Regions from separate parts of the Citrobacter sp. U14242 genome, predicted to be linked through region 1. Evidence: predicted binding sites of a transcription regulator. Region 1 holds the regulator's gene; each other region holds the start of a gene.
What was found. Region 1 encodes Fur, which represses iron uptake genes when iron is present. Its sites were predicted from a motif close to ATAATAATGAGAACNACTATCAA; they were not measured.

Region 1 (8,047 bases):
TCGCACCGGAACGGATCGACCAGCTTGTGGCTATCGATATCGCCCCGGTTGACTATCACGTACGCCGCCACGATGAGATTTTTGCCGCCATTAACGCGGTAACAGATGCCCAGGCCTCCTCGCGCCAGCAGGCCGCGAGCGTCATGCGTCAGCATTTGCAAGAAGAAGGCGTGATCCAGTTTCTGCTGAAGTCTTTTGTCGAGGGCGAGTGGCGCTTTAACGTCCCGGTGTTGTGGGAGCAGTATCCCCATATCGTGGGATGGGAAACCCTACCCGCCTGGGAACACCCGGCGTTGTTTATCCCCGGCGGTAATTCACCTTATGTGACTGAAGCGTATCGCGAGCAATTACTGGCCCAGTTTCCGCTGGCCCGCGCACACGTTATTGCCGGTGCAGGCCATTGGGTACATGCAGAAAAACCAGATGCCGTGCTGCGCGCTATCCGTCGTTATCTGAGTGAGAAGGTTAACTGATTAAAAACTCAGCGTCCGCGCGCGATTACGCGCGTGGGCGTTGGCGCGCCTCCCCTGCTGATGTATTATGGCGCGCTATCCATCCGGGCAGACGCCTGGCTGATTGTTTCCCCGAAGTCACCAAGATCATGGCCAAAGAACAAACGGACCGTACGACATTAGATCTGTTCGCGCAGGAGCGTCGCCCGGGACGACCCAAAACCAATCCGCTTTCGCGTGATGAACAGTTACGTATTAATAAACGTAATCAGCTTAAACGCGACAAAGTTCGTGGACTCAAGCGTGTCGAACTGAAACTGAACGCGGATGCCGTTGACGCTCTGAATGAATTGGCGGAAGCGCGCAGCATGAGTCGCAGTGAACTCATCGAAGAGATGCTGATGAACCAACTCACCGCATTGCGCGGTCAGGCTTAGTCTGAATTTCTGCTCTAAATCATAAATCGTGTAGCACAGAGTGCAGTCCCGCATGTTTGCTGTTTCCGCATGCCGGACTGTTCTGCTATGATTGCCCTTATCCGTGGGCAATGCGCCACCACCATTTCAATAAGTTTCAAGAGGTTATTTTACTCATGGCAATCACTGGCATCTTTTTCGGCAGCGACACCGGTAATACCGAAAATATCGCAAAAATGATTCAAAAGCAGCTTGGTAAAGACGTTGCCGATGTACATGACATTGCAAAAAGCAGCAAAGAAGACCTGGAAGGGTATGACATTCTGCTGCTCGGCATCCCAACCTGGTACTACGGTGAAGCGCAGTGCGACTGGGATGACTTCTTCCCTACTCTCGAAGACATTGATTTTAACGGTAAACTGGTGGCATTGTTCGGCTGTGGCGACCAGGAAGATTACGCAGAATATTTCTGTGATGCGTTAGGCACCATCCGCGACATCATTGAGCCGCGCGGCGCTACCATCGTCGGCCACTGGCCAACGGCGGGTTACCATTTTGAAGCGTCCAAAGGTCTGGCAGATGACGACCACTTTGTGGGTCTGGCTATCGATGAAGATCGCCAGCCGGAACTGACCGCTGAACGCGTAGAAAAATGGGTTAAGCAGATCGCTGAAGAGCTGCACCTCGACGAAATCATCAATGCCTGATTTCGTGCGGCGTAGATATTCATCTGCGCCGCATCAATAGATAAAACCAATCAAAATAATTGCTACAAATTTGTAACTTTTTCGCCTGACCCTGTACAATGGCTGGATGCCAATCGGGTATTGCACAGTGTGTTTGTCGGTGATACCACGTTTTGATTAACAATATTTGCCAGAGACTTGCAGTTTTCATTTGGGCATGGCAGTTCTATAATGATACGCATTATCTCAAGTGCAATTTCTGTCACTTCTGTTAATGAAGTGAACCGTTTAGCTACAGGACAGATTCCGCATGACTGACAACAATACCGCATTAAAGAAGGCTGGCCTGAAAGTAACGCTTCCTCGTTTAAAGATTCTGGAAGTTCTTCAGGAACCGGATAACCATCACGTCAGTGCGGAAGACTTATACAAACGCCTGATCGACATGGGTGAAGAAATTGGTCTGGCGACCGTGTATCGCGTGCTGAACCAATTTGATGATGCCGGAATCGTGACCCGCCATAATTTTGAAGGGGGTAAATCCGTCTTCGAACTGACCCAGCAACATCATCACGATCACCTGATTTGCCTTGACTGCGGCAAAGTGGTCGAGTTCAGCGATGACTCCATCGAAGCGCGTCAACGTGAGATTGCGGCTAAACATGGTATTCGTTTAACTAACCATAGCCTCTATCTGTATGGTCACTGCGCTGAAGGCGATTGCCGCGAAGACGATCATGCGCACGACGCCAAATAATGTGATGCTTTCTGAAAAGCCAACCTTACGGTTGGCTTTTTTCTATCTTGCTACAACGCAAATATCCCCTTTTTACGCATCATCACCTGTAAAAATAGGTCTCGTAGAGGATGTGAGAATTCTGGATTCCATGCGATTCCAATATTCCACATGGCTGGTGAATCACTCAATTCAATCAGTCTCACCCCTACAGGCAGGAAGTTATTAACACTCTCAGGCAAAAACGCGACACCATTGCCCCCAGCAATCAGCGCCAGTAAGGTATGGATATCATCTGCAACCGTTACCGGTGAAGCCTGAATATTCTTTTGCGATAAAAAAATGCGCGACTGTTCCGCCAGACACGGCTCTCGCAGGGGATTAACCTGCAATACTGAATAGCAATTGAGCGCACTGTACACATCCATTTGTCCATCCATGGGCGTAGCCAGCACAATGCGTTCTTGTTTAATGACCCGATACGCAAGTGCGGGGGTTACTGGTAGTCGAAGAAAAGCAATATGGAGTCTTCCATCCAGCAGCATTCCACTCTGAACGCTTGAAGGAATATCTTTCAGCGAAAACCGTACTTGAGGGTAGCTTTCGCAAAAATCCTTAATCCATGTTGGAACCAGGCTAAACGTTGACAAACCAAATCCCACAGCCAGCTCCCCCACAGATCCATGCTGTATGTCATAGGCATAATTCAGGAAGTCGTCATAGCCTTTAAGCAGTTCACAGGCTCTCGAATAGAGCAAGGCCCCCTGCTCAGTGAGTACCGCACCATGACGGCCACGAATAAAAAGATTGAAGCCAAACGTCTGTTCCAACGACTGGATCTGTTTGGTCAACGCAGGTTGCGTTATGCAGAGAACCTCGGCTGCGCTACGATAACTCCCCAGTTCAGCCAAAGTAACGAACGCCTGTAATCGTCTGGTTTCCATTCCATTCTCTCATCTACGCGGGAAAAAACAGCATTATACAGACCTCACTTCTGACGACATTATCCATAAAAAGCCGCAAATGTACGGCAATCAGGTAACTCAATGTTGGAGGAAAAATGTCTGGCGCGAAGCAAAATATTGCCGCTGTTCTTTTTGATATGGACGGCGTATTGATCGATTCGAACAGTGTTATTGAACGAGCCTGGAGTGAAGCAGCTCAAATGTACGGGCGTACAATCAGCACTGCCGATATCGTTAATCATATCCACGGCCAACCTGGACCACACACTCTACGCGCTTTATTCAGTGATTTATCGCTTAGCGATCGTGAAAAAGTGCAGCAATACATTATTGATGCAGAAAATAATGCTGAATATCAACCTATTGCAGGCATTTCAGCACTGATCGCCGCACTGGCTCAGGCAGGTATCACCATCGGAATTGTGACAAGCGGTTGGCGATATAAAATTAACCGCGTTATTGATTTACTTGATGCACACGGCGCGATTTCCGTAATTGTAGAGCGTGATGATGTTGAACGAGGTAAACCCTGGCCAGACCCTTATTTGTTAGCCATACAACGTCTTAAGATCCCCGCAGAGACAGCTCTGGTCTTTGAAGATTCAGCCAGTGGGGTTACATCAGCCGTTCGCGCAGGTACTTTTTGTGTAGGGATTGGCGGTAAGTCACTACTTTCTTATGGTGCAAAATACGCCATTGCTGATTTTAGCGACGTTCATTTTTTTCCGTCTGACGAAGGGCGACCAGTTCTGGAGATGTTCCCCGGCAACTGCGTACAATTTGACTGCATTGCGAGTAGATAGGATGAAATAACGATCAGGCCGGAGCCGTTCTTGCGCTCCGGCCCTTAAAGGAAAAGAGGCCTTATTTCACAGCGTTCTTGCTGCGAATTTCCTGCCAGACCTTGTCGCAATCGGCCGAAACGGCCTGATCGTTACCCGTACGCGTTGCCTGGATACACTGCTGGTAATCCAGTACGCGCACGCTTTCTTCATTGGCAAACTGCTGATGCTGTTTTTCTTTCTTCAGCACGTTTAACACGCTCTGACAGGCCTCGATTTTCTCCGGCGAGCCCTGCGCAGTATTGATACAAGCGCTGTAAGCTTCCTTAAGATGGCTATCTTCTTTCGGCGCTGGTGATTGCGCGCAGGCAACCAGCCCTGATGCCATGACGGCGATGAGTATCAGCTTTTTCATAACACACTCCTCAACAAAACGGCAGGCTTGCGGCCTGCCGCCGTCGGCATTAGAAGATGGTGAACGGAGCAATAACGATGAATTTCACGTCACGCTCATCCTGGAAGATGTTACCGTAACCACCGCCCCAGCTCGGAATATCTGAATGGTTGTCGTACTGGGTGAAGTGCAGTTTAAACATAGTGCCCTTCGCACGGCCGTCCTGCAGGGTATAGACCGCATCCAGGCTGTAAGACGACTCTTCGATAGTACGATTTTTGTCGTAGTACGCATCCGGGTTGAGCTGCCAGGTAGCCGGTTTAGCATCCCATGCGTAAACATAGGAGGCACCCACAGCCCAGCCTGGCAGGTTCCAGTTCTTCAGGTCATACATCGCACCGAAGAAGACCGCTTTTTCGCCGTTGGCGTTGAAGTCAGAACGGTTATCCCACCAAACGTCCAGACGACCGTTTGAAGACGCATAGGTCGGAGTCATACGCTGCAGGAAGTAGCCCTGCTGCCCGTCAGCTTTAACCCAGGTCCCTTCCAGTCGCAGATCCACGACTTCTGCCACTTTGTAGCCGAAGGTCAGTGCCTGCAGCCAGGCCGTGCCATCATAAATGTCGTTAACCGTGCGGTCATCAACCTTATCGCGGGCGCCGTAGAACTGGTAGCTGGTTGTAAACGGGTTACCGCCTAGATCAAATTTGTAGCTGGCTTTGGCGAAATACTGATCGACGTAGCCTTCAGACTGACCGAATGCCGCTTCCAGCAACAGGTTATTTTTGAAGTCATACTTTGCGCCGATTGAATGGAGGTAATCAACTTTGGTCTTTTTATCGGCTTGATAGAATTTATCGACTTCGGTGTGCCACGGAGCTTTATATTCGTTGGCCCACATATAGGAGAAGCTCAGCGCACCCGCATCGTCATAATCGAAGTTGGCACCGGCTTCAGCACCCTGATAGGTACCAGGCATAAAGCTCCAGTGTGGTGCCAGCAGAGTTTGCCCGGTTGGCTGAATATAACCGGCGCGCGCCCAGGTCGGGCCAAATTTAAATTTAGCTGCCGCTTTATACAGGCTGATCCCGCTCTTATCGCCGGAGTAATCTTCGTCATAGCCTTTATTTTTTGAAGAGAATGCGATTTCGTTTGGATGGCCGCTTTCGCTACTTTCGTTCATTTCAATAGCGGTAAATGCTGCGACATCAATACCAAACATATCCGCCACGTAACCGGACTGGAAGTCGAGGTTTGCGTTCCAGGTGGAGTGAGAAAGGTTAGTTTTGTATTTGTCATGATCGGTCACATCTTTACGGTCACGCTCACGCTGCCAGTAATAAATGCCACCAGTTAAGGTAGAGTCATCAATAAAACCTTCGGCGTGAACCTGGGGAGCGACAACAAAACCCGACATTGCTGTGATACCGGCGATAGCCAGCGCCAGCGTACTACGTTTGCCACTAAACGTACGCATATGTTAATCCTCTTTGACGTATAACCCTTCGTCTTTCAAGCCGCATCTGCGTTGGCTTTCCTCGCTCATCCCAGTCACGTACTGATGTACGCTCCCGGGAATTCACTGCGTCGCCGCCTTGATGCAACTCGAAATCCATTGGGTATAAAATGCTGTCACCAAAGGCAAACAGCGAAAAAGCAAAAATTAAAAAAAGTAGCGCTGAGAAAACCTCATTGACTACAATGAATAGACTATTTTTCGCGACGCGAATTATCAATCTCTTTCTGTAACGAGTATGTAATAGTATGAGCAACCGCACATATTTGATTGCTTTCTGTTACATTTTCATTGGCAGATAAAAAAGCGTTGAACAATTGAAAAAAACGCTTGTTTTCCATGAGGATGAAATCGGTTTCAGCCAATTTCATATTGAGGTAAGTTATTTGACCGCAAAAGCATTCAGCCATTCCATTATTACAGGCATGTAATTAATTCGCTCCGCAAATGGAGCCTGGTACGCGTTTTTTTGCGAAAAAAACGCCGCATGATGCGGCGTTTAGACAGGATGTATAGCGACTTATTCGCCGACTTTAGCCCACGTATCGCGCAGACCCACGGTGCGGTTAAACACCAGCTTGTCTGCCGTTGCATAACGGCTGTCCAGACAGAAGTACCCTTCACGCTCAAACTGGAACGCTTTACCTGCAACCGCAGCCTGCAGCGACGGCTCACCGTAACCCTGCTTAATCACCAGCGATTCCGGGTTAATGACGGACAGGAAGTCTTCCGCCGCGCCAGGGTTTGGTACGCTGAACAGACGATCGTACAGACGGATTTCAATCGGCAGCGCATGAGCCGCACTTACCCAATGAATAACGCCTTTTACTTTACGTCCATCGGCCGGATCTTTGCTCAGGGTGTCGGCATCGTAGGTGCAGAAAATGGTGGTGATGTTACCTTCCGCATCTTTCTCTACGCGCTCGGCTTTAACAACATAAGCATTACGCAGACGGACTTCTTTGCCCATTACCAGACGCTTATACTGCTTGTTGGCTTCTTCGCGGAAGTCAGCCCTGTCGATCCAGATTTCACCGCTGAACGGCACTTCACGGCTGCCCATTTCCGGCTTGCTCGGATGGTTAGGCATCGTTACCAGTTCACTTTCGCCCTGCGGATAGTTTTCGATAACCAGTTTCACCGGATCGATAACGGCCATCGCGCGCGGTGCATTTTCGTTCAGATCTTCACGGATGCAGGATTCCAGAGAAGCTATTTCAATGGTGTTATCCTGTTTGGTCACACCAATGCGTTTGCAGAATTCACGGATAGCGGCAGCCGTGTAACCACGACGGCGCAGACCCGAGATAGTCGGCATACGCGGGTCGTCCCAGCCTTCAACGTGCTTGTCGGTCACCAGCAGGTTCAGCTTACGCTTGGACATCACGGTGTATTCCAGATTCAGGCGCGAGAATTCGTACTGACGCGGATGAACAGGAATGGTGATGTTGTCCAGCACCCAGTCGTACAGACGACGGTTGTCCTGGAATTCCAGCGTACACAGTGAATGCGTGATGCCTTCCAGCGCATCGCTGATGCAGTGGGTGAAGTCGTACATCGGATAGATGCACCACTTATTACCGGTCTGATGGTGTTCGGCGAACTTAATGCGATACAGCACCGGGTCGCGCATGACGATAAACGGCGAGGCCATATCGATTTTCGCTCGCAGGCAGGCTTTACCTTCTTCAAAACCGCCGGTACGCATTTTTTCGAACAGCGCGAGGTTCTCTTCAACGCTGCGATCGCGGAACGGGCTGTTTTTACCAGGCTGAGTCAGCGTGCCGCGGTATTCACGGATTTCGTCAGCAGACAGTTCGTCGACATACGCCAGACCTTTGTTGATAAGTTCTACCGCGTAAGCATGTAGCTGATCGAAGTAATCCGACGAGTAGCGAATGTCGCCAGTCCAGTGGAAACCTAACCATTCAACGTCGTTTTTAATCGATTCAACGTACTCGATATCTTCTTTAACCGGGTTCGTATCATCAAAACGCAGGTTGCACTGGCCCTGGTAATCTTGCGCAATACCAAAGTTCAGACAAATGGATTTCGCGTGGCCAATGTGCAGATAGCCATTTGGCTCCGGCGGAAAACGGG
Region 2 (8,047 bases), on a different contig from region 1:
CCAGCTGCATAAGCAACAACAACCTGGTGAACCAGCGCTTCGTTGAAATCACGACCGAAGGTAGTTTCGGAAACAGTCAGCGCGCTCTGCGCGTCTTTCAATACTAATTCCATTGCTATCCCCTTACGCCTTCACAGCTGGTTTAACGATCAGGTCGCAACCGGTCGCACCCGGAACACCACCTTTAACCAGCAGCAGGTTGCGCTCAGCGTCAACACGTACTACGTCCAGGCTCTGAACGGTGACACGTTCGTTACCCAGCTGACCTGCCATTTTCTTGCCTTTGAACACTTTGCCCGGAGTCTGGTTCTGACCGATAGAACCCGGAACGCGGTGAGACAAGGAGTTACCGTGAGTAGCGTCCTGGGTACGGAAGTTCCAGCGCTTAACGGTACCAGCGAAACCTTTACCTTTAGAGGTACCGGTTACGTCAACTTTTTTAACGTCAGCAAACAGTTCAACGCTAATGCTCTGACCTACGGTGAATTCTTCACCATCCGCCAGACGGAACTCCCACAGGCCGCGGCCAGCTTCTACGCCAGCTTTAGCAAAGTGACCAGCTTCCGGCTTGGTTACACGGTTAGCTTTTTTAGCACCAGTGGTAACCTGAATAGCGCGGTAGCCATCGTTAGCCAGGTCTTTAACCTGAGTAACGCGGTTTGCTTCAACTTCGATTACGGTTACTGGGATAGATACGCCATCTTCAGTGAAGATGCGGGTCATACCCACTTTTTTACCGACTAAACCAATCATTGTATCAACCTCTCAATCGCTCGATGACCTGATTAACCCAGGCTGATCTGCACGTCTACACCGGCAGCCAGATCCAGACGCATCAGAGCATCAACGGTTTTCTCAGTTGGCTCAACGATGTCAACCAGACGCTTGTGAGTGCGAATTTCGTACTGATCACGCGCATCTTTGTTAACGTGCGGAGAGATCAGAACGGTAAAGCGCTCTTTGCGGGTCGGCAGCGGGATCGGACCACGGACTTGCGCACCAGTGCGCTTAGCAGTCTCGACGATTTCCGCGGTTGATTGATCGATCAGACGATGATCAAACGCTTTCAGGCGGATACGGATTCTTTGGTTCTGCATGAGACCAGAGCTCCAATTATTTTATAGACGAAATAGTTACTCCTCAAACCCATTACGATTGATGGGAGAGTGTAACCGTTCTTACAGAGTTCCCCAATTGGGAACATTGTCAGATAGTCAAATCGACTATCAGTGGTCCTGATTGAACCAGCCGTCAATTAAGACAAGCCAGCGCATTATACGTAAATATCAGCCTGACGCAAGTGCCGTGTAGAAATTAATCACTCTTACGCAGATGCGAGTGCTGTTCCACTCTGATTGTATGCACTTTCACGCGGCGTAAATTCCCTGGAAAGACGTCAGCAAAATGGATATCCGGGCATTGTACAGTTAGCGCTACTTACCTGAGAGTTACATCTTTATCGCACCGGATTAAGACATGAATACTGAACTTCCCTTTTTGCTGATTTATCTTTCTCTATCCGGGCTGCTTGGGGTTCAGGATTTGCGTACTGGCCTATTGCCCGACAAATTCACCTGCCCGCTTCTCTGGAGTGGTCTTCTTTTTCATCAATGTTGCAACCCCACACAGTTGTCCGATGCGCTTTGGGGTGCAATTGCAGGGTATGGTGTATTTTCTCTATTCTATTGGGGATACCGCGTGGCATGGCACCAGGAAGGATTAGGTTATGGGGACGTTAAATTTCTCGCCGCACTTGGCGCGTGGCATCGATGGGACTCATTACCCCTGTTGGTCTTACTTGCCGCCGGGCTGGCTTGCTGCATGACAGGCGTAGCATTTATAACGCACGGAAAAAAGAAACTAAAAAACCCGCTGCCTTTTGGGCCATATCTGGCGGCTGCGGGTTTTATTGTTGGCTGGCTAAATCTTATACAGGACGGTTAGTCGCTGACCTTAATTTGCGACTGCAGATAGTTTTGCAATCCAAGTTTTCCAATCAGATCCAACTCCGTTTCGAGCCAATCGATATGCCCTTCTTCTTCGGTCAGGATCTCAATCATCATGTCCCGGCTAACATAGTCATGAACGCTATCGGCATAGGCAATGGCTTCGCGTAAATCTTTCGCGCCATCAAGTTCGAGTCGAAGATCTGATTGCAGCATCTCTTCAACATCTTCACCAATCCCCAACTTGCCTAGATCTTGTAAGTTTGGGAGACCTTCTAAAAATAAAATACGCTCAATATATTTATCAGCGTGTTTCATCTCATCGATTGATTCATGGTACTCAACATCATTGAGGCGAGTCAGTCCCCAGTTTTTAAACATACGGGCATGAAGAAAATACTGGTTGATTGCGACAAGCTCATTTCCCAATAGTTTATTGAGATAATTTATGATTTTAACATCACCTTTCATTTTATAGTCCCTCCGCTTCCACTCTTAGAGCGTAGATGGGGCTACAGGGATGTCAAAAAAAAGAGTGTGACTTAGGCGATCTCTTTAAATTCTGGCATTTGAGTTAACTCATCCTGCATGACTTCACGCGCAGCCCGAATGCACTTACCGCATTGATTTCCCACAGGAATGAATTTGCGTAATTGCTGAAAGGACTGAGGATGAAACTGGCGAACAGCCTGACGAATTTTTTTATCACTTATTGCATTGCACAAACAAACGTACATGATCGCTCCCGTTCAATTTCTGCGCAAAGTGTAAATGAGAATAGTTATGATTACAATAGCACAATACTATTTACGCGATGGAAGAATGAACAAAAAATGCGAACAAATATGACAACGGTTAAATCACAGGTAGCAAAAAGGGCGCCTAAGCGCCCTTTTTAAGCTCAAAGCTAATTAATAAATAATTAGCTCATTACTTTAGCAACAACGCCCGCGCCAACGGTACGGCCGCCTTCACGGATTGCGAAACGCAGACCGTCGTCCATCGCGATCGGGTGGATCAGGGTAACAACCATTTTGATGTTGTCGCCCGGCATTACCATCTCTACGCCTTCCGGCAGTTCGATGGTACCCGTCACGTCAGTAGTACGGAAGTAGAACTGCGGACGGTAGCCTTTGAAGAACGGAGTATGACGGCCGCCTTCGTCTTTGGACAGAATGTACACTTCAGATTCGAACTTGGTGTGCGGCTTGATAGAGCCCGGCTTAGCCAGTACCTGACCACGTTCGATTTCTTCACGTTTGATACCACGCAGCAGAACACCAACGTTCTCACCAGCACGGCCTTCGTCCAGCAGTTTGCGGAACATTTCAACGCCGGTACAGGTAGACTTAGCAGTCTCTTTGATACCAACGATTTCAACTTCTTCACCAACTTTGATGATACCGCGTTCTACACGACCGGTAACAACGGTACCACGACCGGAGATGGAGAATACGTCTTCGATAGGCAGCAGGAACGGCTTGTCAATCGCACGCTCTGGTTCCGGGATGTAAGAATCCAGGAAGCCAGCCAGTTCGATGATTTTCGCTTCCCACTCAGCTTCGCCTTCCAGCGCTTTCAGAGCAGAACCACGAACGATCGGCGTGTCGTCGCCCGGGAAATCGTACTGAGACAGAAGTTCACGAACTTCCATTTCTACCAGTTCCAGCAGCTCTTCGTCATCAACCATGTCGCATTTGTTCAGGAACACGATGATGTACGGAACGCCTACCTGACGACCCAGCAGGATGTGCTCACGGGTCTGCGGCATCGGGCCGTCAGTCGCAGCAACAACCAGGATCGCGCCGTCCATCTGCGCAGCACCGGTGATCATGTTTTTAACATAGTCGGCGTGGCCCGGGCAGTCTACGTGCGCGTAGTGGCGAGTCGGGGTGTCATATTCAACGTGAGAGGTGTTGATGGTGATACCACGAGCTTTTTCTTCCGGAGCGTTATCGATCTGGTCGAAAGCACGAGCAGCACCGCCGTAGGTTTTAGCCAATACGGTGGTGATTGCAGCGGTCAGGGTAGTTTTACCGTGGTCAACGTGGCCGATGGTGCCGACGTTAACGTGCGGTTTTGTACGTTCAAATTTTTCTTTAGACACGGCTATATTCCTTACTATAGTGCTCTCCCCTTTGGAGAGAGCACGGGACTTAGGTTTTAATCCTGTGGCTTATTTACCACGGGCTTCAATAACGGCCTGAGCAACGTTGTTCGGCGCATCGTCGTACTTCAGGAACTCCATGGAGTAAGAAGCACGGCCTTTGGTCAGAGAACGCAGTTGGGTTGCATATCCGAACATTTCAGACAGCGGAACTTCAGCGTGGATAACAACGCCAGTGACGTTGGATTCCTGACCACGAAGCATACCACGACGGCGGCTCAAGTCACCGATAACGTCACCGGTATTCTCTTCCGGAGTCTCTACTTCAACCTTCATGATAGGCTCAAGCAGAACTGGTTTCGCTTTCTTAAAGCCATCTTTGAAGGCGATAGAAGCGGCCAGTTTAAACGCCAGCTCAGAGGAGTCAACGTCATGGTAAGAACCGAAGTGCAGACGCACGCCCAGATCAACAACCGGGTAACCAGCCAGCGGGCCGGATTTCAGCTGTTCCTGGATGCCTTTATCAACGGCCGGGATGTATTCGCCAGGAATTACACCACCTTTAATGTCGTTGATGAACTCGTAGCCTTTCGGGTTTGAACCCGGCTCCAGCGGGTACATGTCGATAACAACATGACCGTACTGACCGCGACCACCAGACTGCTTAGCGTGTTTACCTTCGATATCGGTAACTTTCGCACGAATCGCTTCGCGGTAAGCAACCTGAGGTTTACCGACGTTCGCTTCAACGTTGAATTCACGTTTCATACGGTCAACGATGATGTCGAGGTGCAGCTCACCCATACCAGCGATAATGGTCTGGTTAGATTCTTCGTCAGTCCATACACGGAAAGACGGGTCTTCTTTAGCCAGACGGCCCAGAGCCAGACCCATTTTTTCCTGGTCAGCTTTGGTTTTCGGTTCAACTGCGATGGAGATTACCGGCTCAGGGAATTCCATACGTTCCAGAATGATCGGGTGATCCGGGTCACACAGAGTGTCACCAGTGGTCACGTCTTTCAGACCGATTGCAGCCGCGATATCGCCCGCGCGAACTTCTTTGATCTCTTCACGTTTGTTGGCGTGCATCTGAACGATACGACCAAAACGCTCACGTGCAGTTTTCACGGAGTTCAGGATGGTGTCACCGGAGTTAACCACACCTGAGTACACACGGAAGAAGGTCAGGTTACCCACGAACGGGTCGGTAGCGATTTTGAATGCCAGAGCAGCAAACGGCTCGTCATCGCTAGCATGACGCTCAGCAGGAGTATCTTTACCGTCGTCCAGAATACCGTTGATCGCAGGTACGTCGACTGGGGATGGCAGGTAATCAATTACCGCATCCAGCATCGCCTGAACACCTTTGTTCTTGAACGCAGAACCACAGGTTACCAGGATGATTTCGTTGTTCAGAACACGCTGACGCAGAGCTTTTTTGATCTCTTCTTCAGTCAGTTCTTCACCACCCAGGTATTTCTCCATCAGCTCTTCTGAAGCTTCCGCAGCGGACTCGATCAGGTTCTGGTGCCATTCTTCAGCCAGTTCCTGCATGTCAGCCGGGATATCTTCATAAGTGAAGGTTACGCCTGCATCTTCTTCGTTCCAGTTGATGGCTTTCATTTTCACCAGGTCAACAACACCGGTGAACGCTTCTTCAGCGCCAATTGCCAGCTGCAGCGGAACAGGGTTCGCGCCCAGACGGGTTTTGATCTGACCAACAACTTTCAGGAAGTTCGCACCCATACGGTCCATTTTGTTAACGAACGCAATGCGCGGAACTTTATATTTGTTTGCCTGACGCCATACGGTTTCAGACTGAGGCTGAACACCACCAACTGCGCAGTAAACCATTACTGCACCATCAAGCACACGCATGGAACGTTCTACTTCGATAGTGAAGTCAACGTGCCCCGGGGTGTCGATGATGTTTACGCGATGCGGTTCGTACTGCTTAGCCATACCAGACCAGAATGCAGTAGTCGCTGCGGAGGTGATAGTAATACCACGTTCCTGCTCCTGCTCCATCCAGTCCATGGTGGCTGCGCCGTCATGAACTTCACCGATTTTATGGTTTACACCGGTGTAGAACAGAATACGTTCGGTAGTAGTGGTTTTACCGGCGTCGATGTGCGCACTGATACCGATGTTACGGTAGCGCGCGATGGGTGTTGTACGAGCCATTTGATTCCTCGTTTATCTTTTAGGCGTTCAATTTAAGTAGCCCAAAGCGGGCTGCTTACTAGAAGCGCCCGCCTGGTGACTAAAACTCCGAAGGGATTACCAACGGTAGTGTGCGAACGCCTTGTTGGCTTCTGCCATACGGTGAACGTCTTCACGTTTCTTAACTGCAGTACCTTTGTTTTCTGCAGCATCAGAAAGTTCGTTCGCCAGGCGCAGAGCCATGGATTTATCACCGCGTTTACGAGCAGCTTCAACGATCCAACGCATTGCCAGAGCATTACGACGGACCGGACGGACTTCAACTGGTACCTGATAAGTAGAACCACCAACGCGGCGAGACTTAACTTCGACAGTCGGGCGCACGTTTTCGAGAGCTACTTCGAAAGCTTCCAGTTCGTTTTTACCAGAACGCTGAGCCAGGGTCTCCAGCGCGCTGTATACGATAGTTTCGGCAGTAGATTTTTTACCATCTACCATCAGGATATTTACAAATTTAGCCAGCAGTTCTGATCCGAACTTCGGATCCGGCAGAATTTTACGCTGACCAATGACGCGACGACGTGGCATGGAAATACTCCGTTGTTAATTCAGGATTGTCCAAAACTCTAAGAGTTTAGTTTGACATTAATATAAAACGTTTGGCCTTACTTAACGGAGAACCATTAAGCCTTAGGACGTTTCACGCCATACTTGGAGCGTGATTGCTTACGGTCTTTAACGCCGGAGCAGTCAAGCGCACCACGAACGGTGTGGTAACGAACACCCGGGAGGTCTTTTACACGACCGCCACGGATCAGGATCACGGAGTGCTCCTGCAGGTTGTGACCTTCACCACCGATGTAGGAAGTCACTTCAAAACCGTTAGTCAGACGAACACGGCAAACTTTACGCAGTGCGGAGTTCGGTTTTTTAGGAGTGGTAGTATATACACGAGTACATACGCCACGTTTCTGCGGGCATGCTTCCAGCGCAGGCACGTTGCTTTTTGCAACTTTGCGTGCACGTGGTTTGCGTACCAGCTGGTTAACTGTTGCCATTAAATAGCTCCTGGTTTTAGCTTTTGCTTCGTAAACACGTAATAAAACGACCTCATACAATATGAGGACGCAGAATTTTAGGTCGGTGTCGAAAAGGTGTCAAGAAATATACAACGATCCCACAATTACCAGGTCATCTGGCTGAGATGCTTCACCGTAAGTCTGACGAAGTCAGTATAGCTAACCCTGACGACACTGTCTGAAATTTGACCACCCAACCCGCGAGCTTTAATGTCTTCTTCCAGTACATAGACCTTAATGGAGGCATTTTGCAGACTTTCAAGGAAACGACTGCCTTCTATTGCTGCAGTGACGCCATCCTGAAGCAGTAAAAGCTCGTCATCTTCAGCAATCAGACGCAGGAGGGAGGAGAAGTCGGTTAGCCACGCAGAGCGATGTAAAATGTGCAGCATGAGAGCCTTAAAACCTCAAAATGACGTCATAGTTGCCCAGCTCACGACGCAAATCTTCCGGTTCAAGCGCCGTCGCATCAACCACAAAATTAGTCCCTTCTGCAAGGCCCCGCTCACGCAATGAGGCCGCACAAAGCCAGCATTGTTCGATATCGTACAATCCTAACAGTTTGAAAGTAGCAACATAGTCTCGCGCCAGAATGACATCCGGTTGTTGCCCCTGAAGGATCTGGAAGACACCATCACCGATAAAGAACACGCCGAGATCTTCCGTTAACGCAGATGTCGCCAGTAAAGCATCCAGCCCTTCGCGGCCGGATGCGCTGCCGTGCGGCACAGTAGAAAAAACAAAGGCAACAC
Region 3 (8,047 bases), on a different contig from region 1:
GGCGGCAGTGGCCAGTCTAAACGTTTTTGAACGTGGCCCACAGTTTGCACAAGTCGTCTCTGCAACACCGATTAAAGAAACGGTAAAAACACCGCGCCAGGAATGTCGCAATGTGACGGTTACTCACCGTAAACCTGTACAGGATGAAAACCGTATTGCCGGTTCCGTGCTGGGCGCGGTTGCCGGGGGCGTAATTGGTCATCAGTTTGGTGGTGGGCGCGGCAAAGACATTGCGACCGTTGCCGGTGCGTTAGGTGGCGGTTTTGCAGGTAACCAGATTCAGGGTTCAATGCAGGAAAACGATACATACACGACCACACAACAACGTTGTAAAACGGTGTATGACAAATCAGAAAAAATGCTGGGCTACAACGTCACGTACAAAATTGGCGATCAGCAGGGCAAAATCCGTATGGATAAAGATCCCGGTACGCAAATTCCGCTGGATAACAACGGCCAGTTGGTTCTGAATAACAAGGCGTAAAATAGCGTTATCCTGAACATTAGCCCCCCATTCGCTCAGGCTGGGGGGCTTTTTTTGTCAGAAGGTCAACGCGTAGTTCAGGCCAAAGGTGCGACCCCGGCCTTTGTATTCATACAAGGATGGACTGCCATAGGTCGGGCTGTAGAGTAAGGGTGCACGCTGTCCCCAGAGGGTGGTGTACTCTTCATTCAGCAGGTTCTCAACGCTAAAGGTCAGTTTACCCAGCGGGAGCGGATAGCTGCCGATAAAGTCCATCGTATTGTATCCGTCCAGTTTGTTGCCGCTGGCATCGCTCAGGTCGAAGGTTTGCTGACTCTGTACTCGCAGCGACCACGGTTCCGGTGCCCAGCCAACCCATGCGGTTGCTTTAGATGGCGAAGCCAGAGTGACATCCCATTTTTGCCATTTACCGTTTTGCTTCACTTCCGATTTAATGATGTTGAAGTTACTTCCCACACTCCAGTCGGTATCAGCAATGAAATAATCCACCGCGCCTTCAAGGCCATAAATCCGGCGATCGTCGGGTTGTACGTTAATGGTCATATCGTTGCGGTTAATGACGATCGATTTATCTGACGTGGAGTAATAGGCTGCCAGTTGTGTGCGCAGATTATCGCCGGTGTAGCGCCACCCCAGTTCGTAAGAGTTAACTTTGATGCCTTCCAGACGTGAATCCGCGACGTTAACGCTGCGCTGGAGCTGATAATGATCGCCAACCAGCGAGTAGGTACCATTGCCGTAGTATTTTCCTGGGTCGGGAAGTTCCACACCTTGAGAGAAGTTGAACCAGGTCTGTTGGCGTTCGGTCAGGTGTGCGAGGATGCCCGCGTTAAACAGGAAGTTATCATAGTCTGCTTTGCCACCCGGGATACTATCAGCAGAGTTCGCCAGACCCGTTGCGATGCCTTGTTGCTGTGTATAGCCGATAAAATCATCAACGCGGTTTTCAGTCCACTGGTAGCGGATACCACCGCTGAGCGTAAAGATGTCATTAATGTCGTAGCTGTTTTGCAGGAAAGGCGCAAAGTTGGTGATGCTGTAACCGGGATAGCGCCCGGTGGTGTAGGCCGTTCGGTTATCCATACCGCCGGAGGGGAGGGAATAAGCCAGATCGAAGAATTCTTGATTGGAATCGAATGTTTCGTGATCGGCGTCGATCCCCCATGTCAGTTCCCAGTTTTCCATCAGCTGGCTGTTGAGGGTGATTTTGGCACCAAACTGGTCAGTATCCTGTTGTGATGCGGAGAAACTGGTAACCTTACCTTTGCTCAGCGTAGGGAAAGGATAGAATTTTAGTGATTCGTCACGGTAATAGATCTGGCTGACCAGATTCTGACCGAAAAAATTAGCATCGGAATATTGCAGACTGATCAGATGCCGCTCCGTGCCGGGGATTCGGTCGGAATTGAGACCACGGCTGGTATGAGCGTTACCGGTGCCCGTCACGGCGGACATGTTCTCGCCGAGATCCAGTCCGTAGTCGTCATCGCCCTGGCTTTTGTAGTACTGTGTAACCAGCTGCAGCTGGCGGTCGTCATCAAGCTCAATCGTCCCGGTGCCCATGACGTCCAGACGGTCAGAGTGTTGCAGGCCAGTTTGAGTGTTATCGAGCATTAAGGCATCGTGGTTGGCATCGTACCAGCCACCAAAGCGTTGATAAGCGACAGACATGCGTCCGGATGCGCGGTCGGTTCCTCCGCTAACTGCGGCGGCAACCCGTTCGTCATGATCGTTGCTGTTGTTGAACCCACTTTTACTGCCCAGTTCAAGTTCAACTTCACGCTCAGCCTGACCTTTTTTGGTGACGATGTTGATCAAACCACCGGTACTCCCGCCGCCATACAGTGAGGTTGCACCGGAGATAACTTCAATATGTGCAATATTAAACGGATCAATAGAGTCAAGCTGACGGCTGTCGGTACGGGAAGAGTTGAGACGAACACCGTCAATAAGCACAACGATGGCGCGACCACGCATGTTCATACCGTAGTTGGTCCGTCCCTGGCTGCTAACGTCGATTCCAGGGATCAACTGAGCAAGAACATCCTTAAACTCTTTCCCCCCCTGAACCTGCTGTTCAATCTCTCTGCCTTCGATAACCCATGTAGTTTGTGCCATTTGAGACACGGTACGTTGACTACGGTTGGCGCTGACGATGAGATCTTCTTCTTCTGCCGCCATTGCCGGTAGGGTTAAAGACAGTAACAGAGGATTGAGCACCCAGAGATGCTTATTCATTTGTATTCCTTATAAAATTTGTTGGTCTGTTTTTATTTTTACGGCATGGAAACCGATTGTTACATTATGAAACGGATATTAAAGCAAATGCGAATATTGCTGATAATGATTGACATTATCAATGTTTTTTACAAAAGAAATGTATTAACTCAATGAAAACAATAAAGAATGTAGGGGTTAAGAAGAGCCGTATCCACCGGGAACGGCGTAAGCTCCCGGTGATGACAGTAAGACGTGGGTAGTGTGGAAAAGGTTAATCTTTAATCAGTTCAGGCCACAATCGTAACGTGGTGTGCGCGATCTGCATCAGTTTTTCGAATGTGGCTCCTTCGCGGGCGCTGATCGACATACCCTGCAAAATACAGTTCAGATATTCAGCCAACTTTTGTACATCGCAGTGTGCCGGTATTTCACCATGTTCCTGCCGTTGATGCAGAAACTGAGCCAGCGTCTGCTCCTGCATGGCGTGACGGGATTTAACTGTGCGCGCAATGTCCCGGGAAGAGGCGGCAAGCGTCGCGGATGTGTTAATCATAAAACAGCCCGCGGGCGTGTCTTTACTGGTGAAGCAGGTCGCGATTGCGGTGAAATAGTCCTCGAGTGCGGATTCGAGGCTTTTTTCTTCACAAAACAGTTGAGCTTCGTGTTTTGCCGCGAAGCGACTGATATAGCGGTCCAGCACGGCACGAAACAGTCCTTCCTTATTGGTAAATTCTGCATACAGCGTAGGCGCTTTTGCCCCGGTTGCTTCTACGAGATCGGCGAGCGATGTCGCTTCATATCCGTGCTGCCAGAAGAGTGTCATGGCCTTATCAAGCGCGGCTTCCCTGTCGAACACTTTTGGTCGGCCACGGCTTTTTTTTGCACAACTTGTCGTTTCAGTTGTCATGGTGCCGTTGTACCTGGTTGGGTTTATTGAATAACCATTATAAAAATAATCGCGCAGACACTCCAGTGCATTCACTATAAAAATAATTTAATGCTATTAGCATGAAAAATAAGGTCTTTATGATTTAAATAATAATCGTTATAAAAAAATGTTGACGTGTGACCTGGATCACATCTATGATTTACCTATCGATCGTTAAGTTAATCGCTTACGGCACACATTCATCTGCTAAAGGTCACTATCATGAAAAACGTAAAAACTCTTTTTGTCGCTGCAGTTCTGAGCTCACTTTCATTTGCCAGCTTTGCCGCTGTTGAAGTTCAGGCTACACCTGAAGGCCAACAGAAAGTCGGTACTATCACTGCCAACGCCGGGACTAACTTAGGTTCTCTGGAAGATCAACTGGCACAGAAAGCAGATGAAATGGGGGCGAAGTCATTCCGTATTACTTCTGTTACCGGTCCTAACACCCTTCACGGGACTGCAGTTATCTACAAATAAGTTGTAAACCCTCGCAATGCCACTGCGAATTCAATAAAAAACCCCCGCGGGAACACACCGGCGGGGGTTTTTTATGACCTGAATTTACAGAGTTTGTGCGGGAACATCGTGGTGGCGTGTCACATCTACAGGCATTCCTGAACGTAACTCCATTGCATGCTCCATCACCGCTGCGTCTGTTTGTGCCGCATTTTTAAAGCTCTGCATTGATGAATTCAACACGATCGGCAGTAACTGCGGGTCGTCATTAATCTTTTCTGACAGCGGTTGGTGTACTTCAACCAGGCGCATACCGCCAGGTTCAACGGAGGCTTTAATCGGCGTGTTGATGATGTTCACTTTGGTTCCCGGCGTAACCTGGCGGAATAAGGTTTCAATATCACCGTCACGCAGGCGAATACATCCAGAACTGACACGCATACCGATGCCAAAATCCGCGTTGGTTCCATGCAGCAAATACACACCGCCGTAAGCAGCTAAGCGGATAGCATGATGCCCCATCGGGTTATCCGGCCCGGCAGGTACTACGGCAGGGAGGTCGATACCATTGGCTTTATACCGAGCGCGGATATTCGCCGTTGGTGTCCAGGTCGGGTTGGCACGCTTATCAGAGATGGTGGTTACCATTGTTGGTGTCAGGGTGTCGCCGCCTAACTGGCCAATGCCAATTGGATACACGGTCACCGATTTTGTACCTGGCTGGTAATAGTAAAGACGCAGTTCGGCGAGGTTAATGACAATCCCTTCGCGTGGGGCATCCGGCAGCAAGGTTTGCAATGGGATGGTTAAAACACTGCCCGGGCGAGGTACGTATGGATCGACGCCGGGGTTAGCCTGCAGCAGCGCTAAAAAGCCGACGTTATATTTTTTCGCAATGGCTTCCAGCGATCCGCCGTTGTTTTCGACAACGTGAGTGGCATTTTCACCCACCAGTTTGCTGCCTGGCGGCGGAAGCGGCCAGGTATTCGCTTTAGCCGGAAGCGCTAACGCGACGGTCGCCGCGAGCGTAAAAATCGTTAGCCAGCGAGAGAGTCGTTTATTGTTTAACATCACCATAAATCCATTGTTTTTACGTGGTTTTTATAATGTAAAAGTAAACAGGAATTATGGCGGTTTGCTGTGTCGGGAAGTGCAGGGAAGTGCAAAGAGTTTGTAAATTCATCGGCCGGGCAAGCACCGTGCTCACCCGGCCGGAACGCTACGCTATGGCGTTTTCTTCAAGTTGGCGCATAAACTGACGTACCCAGTCGATACGGGTTTTACGCTCGGCTAAATCTTGCATGAACTTCAGCCGGGTTGGGCCATCCAGACGGAAGTGCTGAGGTTGCTTTTGGAGTAAGCCAATCAGCCACACCGGGTTGACGTGGTTCTTCTCGGCAAACTCAATCGTCCCGCCTTTTTCATTGCCTTCTAGCTTTCTGATGCCCAGTTTTTGCGCTTGCTGGCGCAAACGGGCAATATCCAGCAGCGTACGGGCCGGGTCAGGCAGCAAACCAAAACGGTCAATCAGTTCGACTTTAATCTCTTCCAGCTCGTTTTCGCTTTTCGCACTGGCAATGCGCTTGTAGAACGACAGTCGCGTATTCACATCGGGGATGTAGTCATCTGGCAGTAGCGAAGGCATCCGTAGCTCGACTTCAGTTTGCTGGTTGGTGAGATCTTCGAGCGACGGTTCGCGTCCCTCTTTAAGCGCATCAACCGCGTTCTCCAGCAGTTCCATGTACAGTGAGAAGCCGATGGTTTCCATCGAACCGCTCTGATCTTCACCCAGCAGTTCCCCCGCGCCGCGAATCTCGAGATCGTGAGTGGCCAGTGCAAAACCTGCACCCAAATCTTCCAGTGATGCAATTGCCTCAAGGCGTTTTTGTGCATCAGTGGTCATCGCTTTCGGATGCGGCGTCAACAGCCAGGCGTAGGCCTGATGGTGTGAACGTCCCACGCGGCCGCGTAGCTGGTGCAATTGTGCCAACCCGAAATGGTCAGCGCGCTCGATAATAATGGTGTTAGCGGTTGGAATGTCGATCCCGGTTTCGATGATGGTGGTACACACCAGCACGTTGAAGCGCTGATGGTGGAAATCGTTCATCACGCGTTCCAGCTCGCGTTCGCGCATTTGCCCGTGTCCAATCCCGATACGCGCTTCCGGTACCAACTCTGCCAGCCTGTCAGCGGTTTTCTGGATGTTTTCAACATCGTTGAACAGATAGTAGACCTGCCCGCCGCGTAACACTTCACGCAGGATAGCCTCGCGAACCACCAGATTGTCATACTCGCGCACAAAGGTTTTGACTGCCAGACGACGAGCTGGCGGTGTGGCGATAATTGACAGATCGCGCATGCCGCTCATCGCCATATTGAGCGTACGCGGGATCGGGGTTGCTGTCAGTGTCAGAATATCGACATCGGCGCGCATCGCTTTAATACGCTCTTTGTGACGGACACCGAAGCGGTGCTCTTCATCGACAATCAGCAGACCCAAATCTTTTAGTTTCACATCGCTTTGCAGCAGTTTGTGCGTACCGATGAGAATATCGATTTTACCTTCGGCAACCTGCTCCAGAATCTGCGCTTGCTCTTTGGCGCTACGAAAACGGGACAGCATCTCAATGCGCACGGGCCAGTTGGCAAAGCGGTCACGGAAGTTGTCGAAATGCTGCTGAGCGAGCAGGGTAGTCGGCACTAAAACAGCCACCTGTTTGTGGTTCTCGACGGCGAGAAATGCGGCGCGCATCGCAACTTCGGTTTTGCCGAAGCCGACGTCACCACACACCAGACGGTCCATTGCCAGCGGCTGACACATATCGCTGAGTACCGCGTTGATGGCCTGTGCCTGATCGGGTGTGGTTTCAAACGGGAAGCTGTCACAAAACAGCTGATACTGCTCGCGATCGTGCTTAAAGGCAAAACCTTCTTTCGCCGCGCGCTGGGCATAGATATCCAGTAGTTCTGCTGCCACATCGCGCACTTTCTCGGCCGCCTTCTGTCGGGCGCGCGACCAGGCGTCACCGCCGAGTTTATGCAGCGGCGCATTCTCTTCCGCGCCGCCGGCGTAGCGGCTGATCAGATGTAGCGACGACACCGGCACATACAGTTTGGCGTCGTTGGCATAGGTGAGCATCAGGTATTCGCCAGTAATGCCGCCCGCTTCCAGTGTGGTCATACCAGCATAGCGACCCACGCCGTGCTCAAGGTGCACGACGGGCTGCCCCGGATGCAGCTCTGCGAGGTTGCGGATCAACGTATCCGGGTTAATCGTGCGGCGGGAATCCTGGCGGCGACGTGCCACACGTTCACCAAGGAGATCGCTTTCGCAAATCAGTGCCAGGTTGCGTTTGGTATCAATGAAACCGTGCTCTGCCGCACCAATCATCAGATAACGACCGCTGTCGGCGGCTTCATCAAGGTGTAAAATACGTTTTGGCGCAACTTTGATGCGAGCCAGAAGTTCGCCGAGTGCTTCACGGCGACCTTCACTCTCTACTGAGAAAATGACCGGACCATTGAAGGTTTCCAGGAATTTACGCAGCGCATCCAGCGGCGATTTCTGTTGCGCTTGTACGGCGATGTCCGGCAGCTTCCGGAATCCCAGATTGGTATTCGCCGCTTTGTTTGCCAGACTTTCGGTTTTGAGCTGGACGCGAGGCCAATGTTTAAGCTCGGAAAACAGTTCGTCAACCCGCAGCCACAGCGATTCTGGCGGCAGCAGTGGACGCATCGGATCGACACCCCGATTCTCAAAACGTGACAGTGTATCCGCCTGGAAACGTTCTGCGCTGGTTTCAATATCTCCGGTATTCACTAACAGCGTATTGGCGGGGAAGTAGCTGAACAGCGGTGGCAGGGGCTCACTGAAAAACAGCGGTTGCCAGTATTCAATCCCGGCAGGTAACGTGCCTTTACTGACCTGCTGATAAATATGTTCGGCGTCACGTTTA

Region 2: the regulator Fur is predicted to act here: its motif matches at 2,718-2,740, upstream of bfd (bacterioferritin-associated ferredoxin).
Region 3: the regulator Fur is predicted to act here: its motif matches at 2,822-2,844, upstream of ACLJXE_RS21495 (TonB-dependent siderophore receptor).

What each region holds. Positions count from the first base shown of each region.
Region 1 covers NZ_JBKGLW010000008.1:299,501-307,547, forward strand. Annotated here, with positions in the region: gene ybfF (esterase) at 1-473, shown strand, start outside; gene ybfE (LexA regulated protein) at 602-889, shown strand; gene fldA (flavodoxin FldA) at 1,045-1,575, shown strand; gene ACLJXE_RS15545 (ryhB-regulated fur leader peptide) at 1,786-1,872, shown strand; gene fur (ferric iron uptake transcriptional regulator) at 1,865-2,311, shown strand; gene ACLJXE_RS15555 (LysR family transcriptional regulator) at 2,362-3,234, opposite strand; gene ACLJXE_RS15560 (HAD family hydrolase) at 3,351-4,058, shown strand; gene chiQ (ChiQ/YbfN family lipoprotein) at 4,120-4,452, opposite strand; gene chiP (chitoporin ChiP) at 4,502-5,908, opposite strand; gene glnS (glutamine--tRNA ligase) at 6,468-8,047, opposite strand, start outside.
Region 2 covers NZ_JBKGLW010000002.1:23,228-31,274, forward strand. Annotated here, with positions in the region: gene rplD (50S ribosomal protein L4) at 1-113, opposite strand, end outside; gene rplC (50S ribosomal protein L3) at 124-753, opposite strand; gene rpsJ (30S ribosomal protein S10) at 786-1,097, opposite strand; gene ACLJXE_RS02870 (prepilin peptidase) at 1,477-1,944, shown strand; gene bfr (bacterioferritin) at 1,941-2,417, opposite strand; gene bfd (bacterioferritin-associated ferredoxin) at 2,489-2,683, opposite strand; gene tuf (elongation factor Tu) at 2,869-4,053, opposite strand; gene fusA (elongation factor G) at 4,123-6,237, opposite strand; gene rpsG (30S ribosomal protein S7) at 6,334-6,804, opposite strand; gene rpsL (30S ribosomal protein S12) at 6,900-7,274, opposite strand; gene tusB (sulfurtransferase complex subunit TusB) at 7,400-7,687, opposite strand; gene tusC (sulfurtransferase complex subunit TusC) at 7,695-8,047, opposite strand, start outside.
Region 3 covers NZ_JBKGLW010000015.1:48,503-56,549, reverse strand. Annotated here, with positions in the region: gene ACLJXE_RS21500 (glycine zipper 2TM domain-containing protein) at 1-484, shown strand, start outside; gene ACLJXE_RS21495 (TonB-dependent siderophore receptor) at 542-2,722, opposite strand; gene comR (TetR family copper-responsive transcriptional repressor ComR) at 2,976-3,611, opposite strand; gene bhsA (multiple stress resistance protein BhsA) at 3,855-4,112, shown strand; gene ACLJXE_RS21480 (L,D-transpeptidase family protein) at 4,197-5,162, opposite strand; gene mfd (transcription-repair coupling factor) at 5,311-8,047, opposite strand, start outside.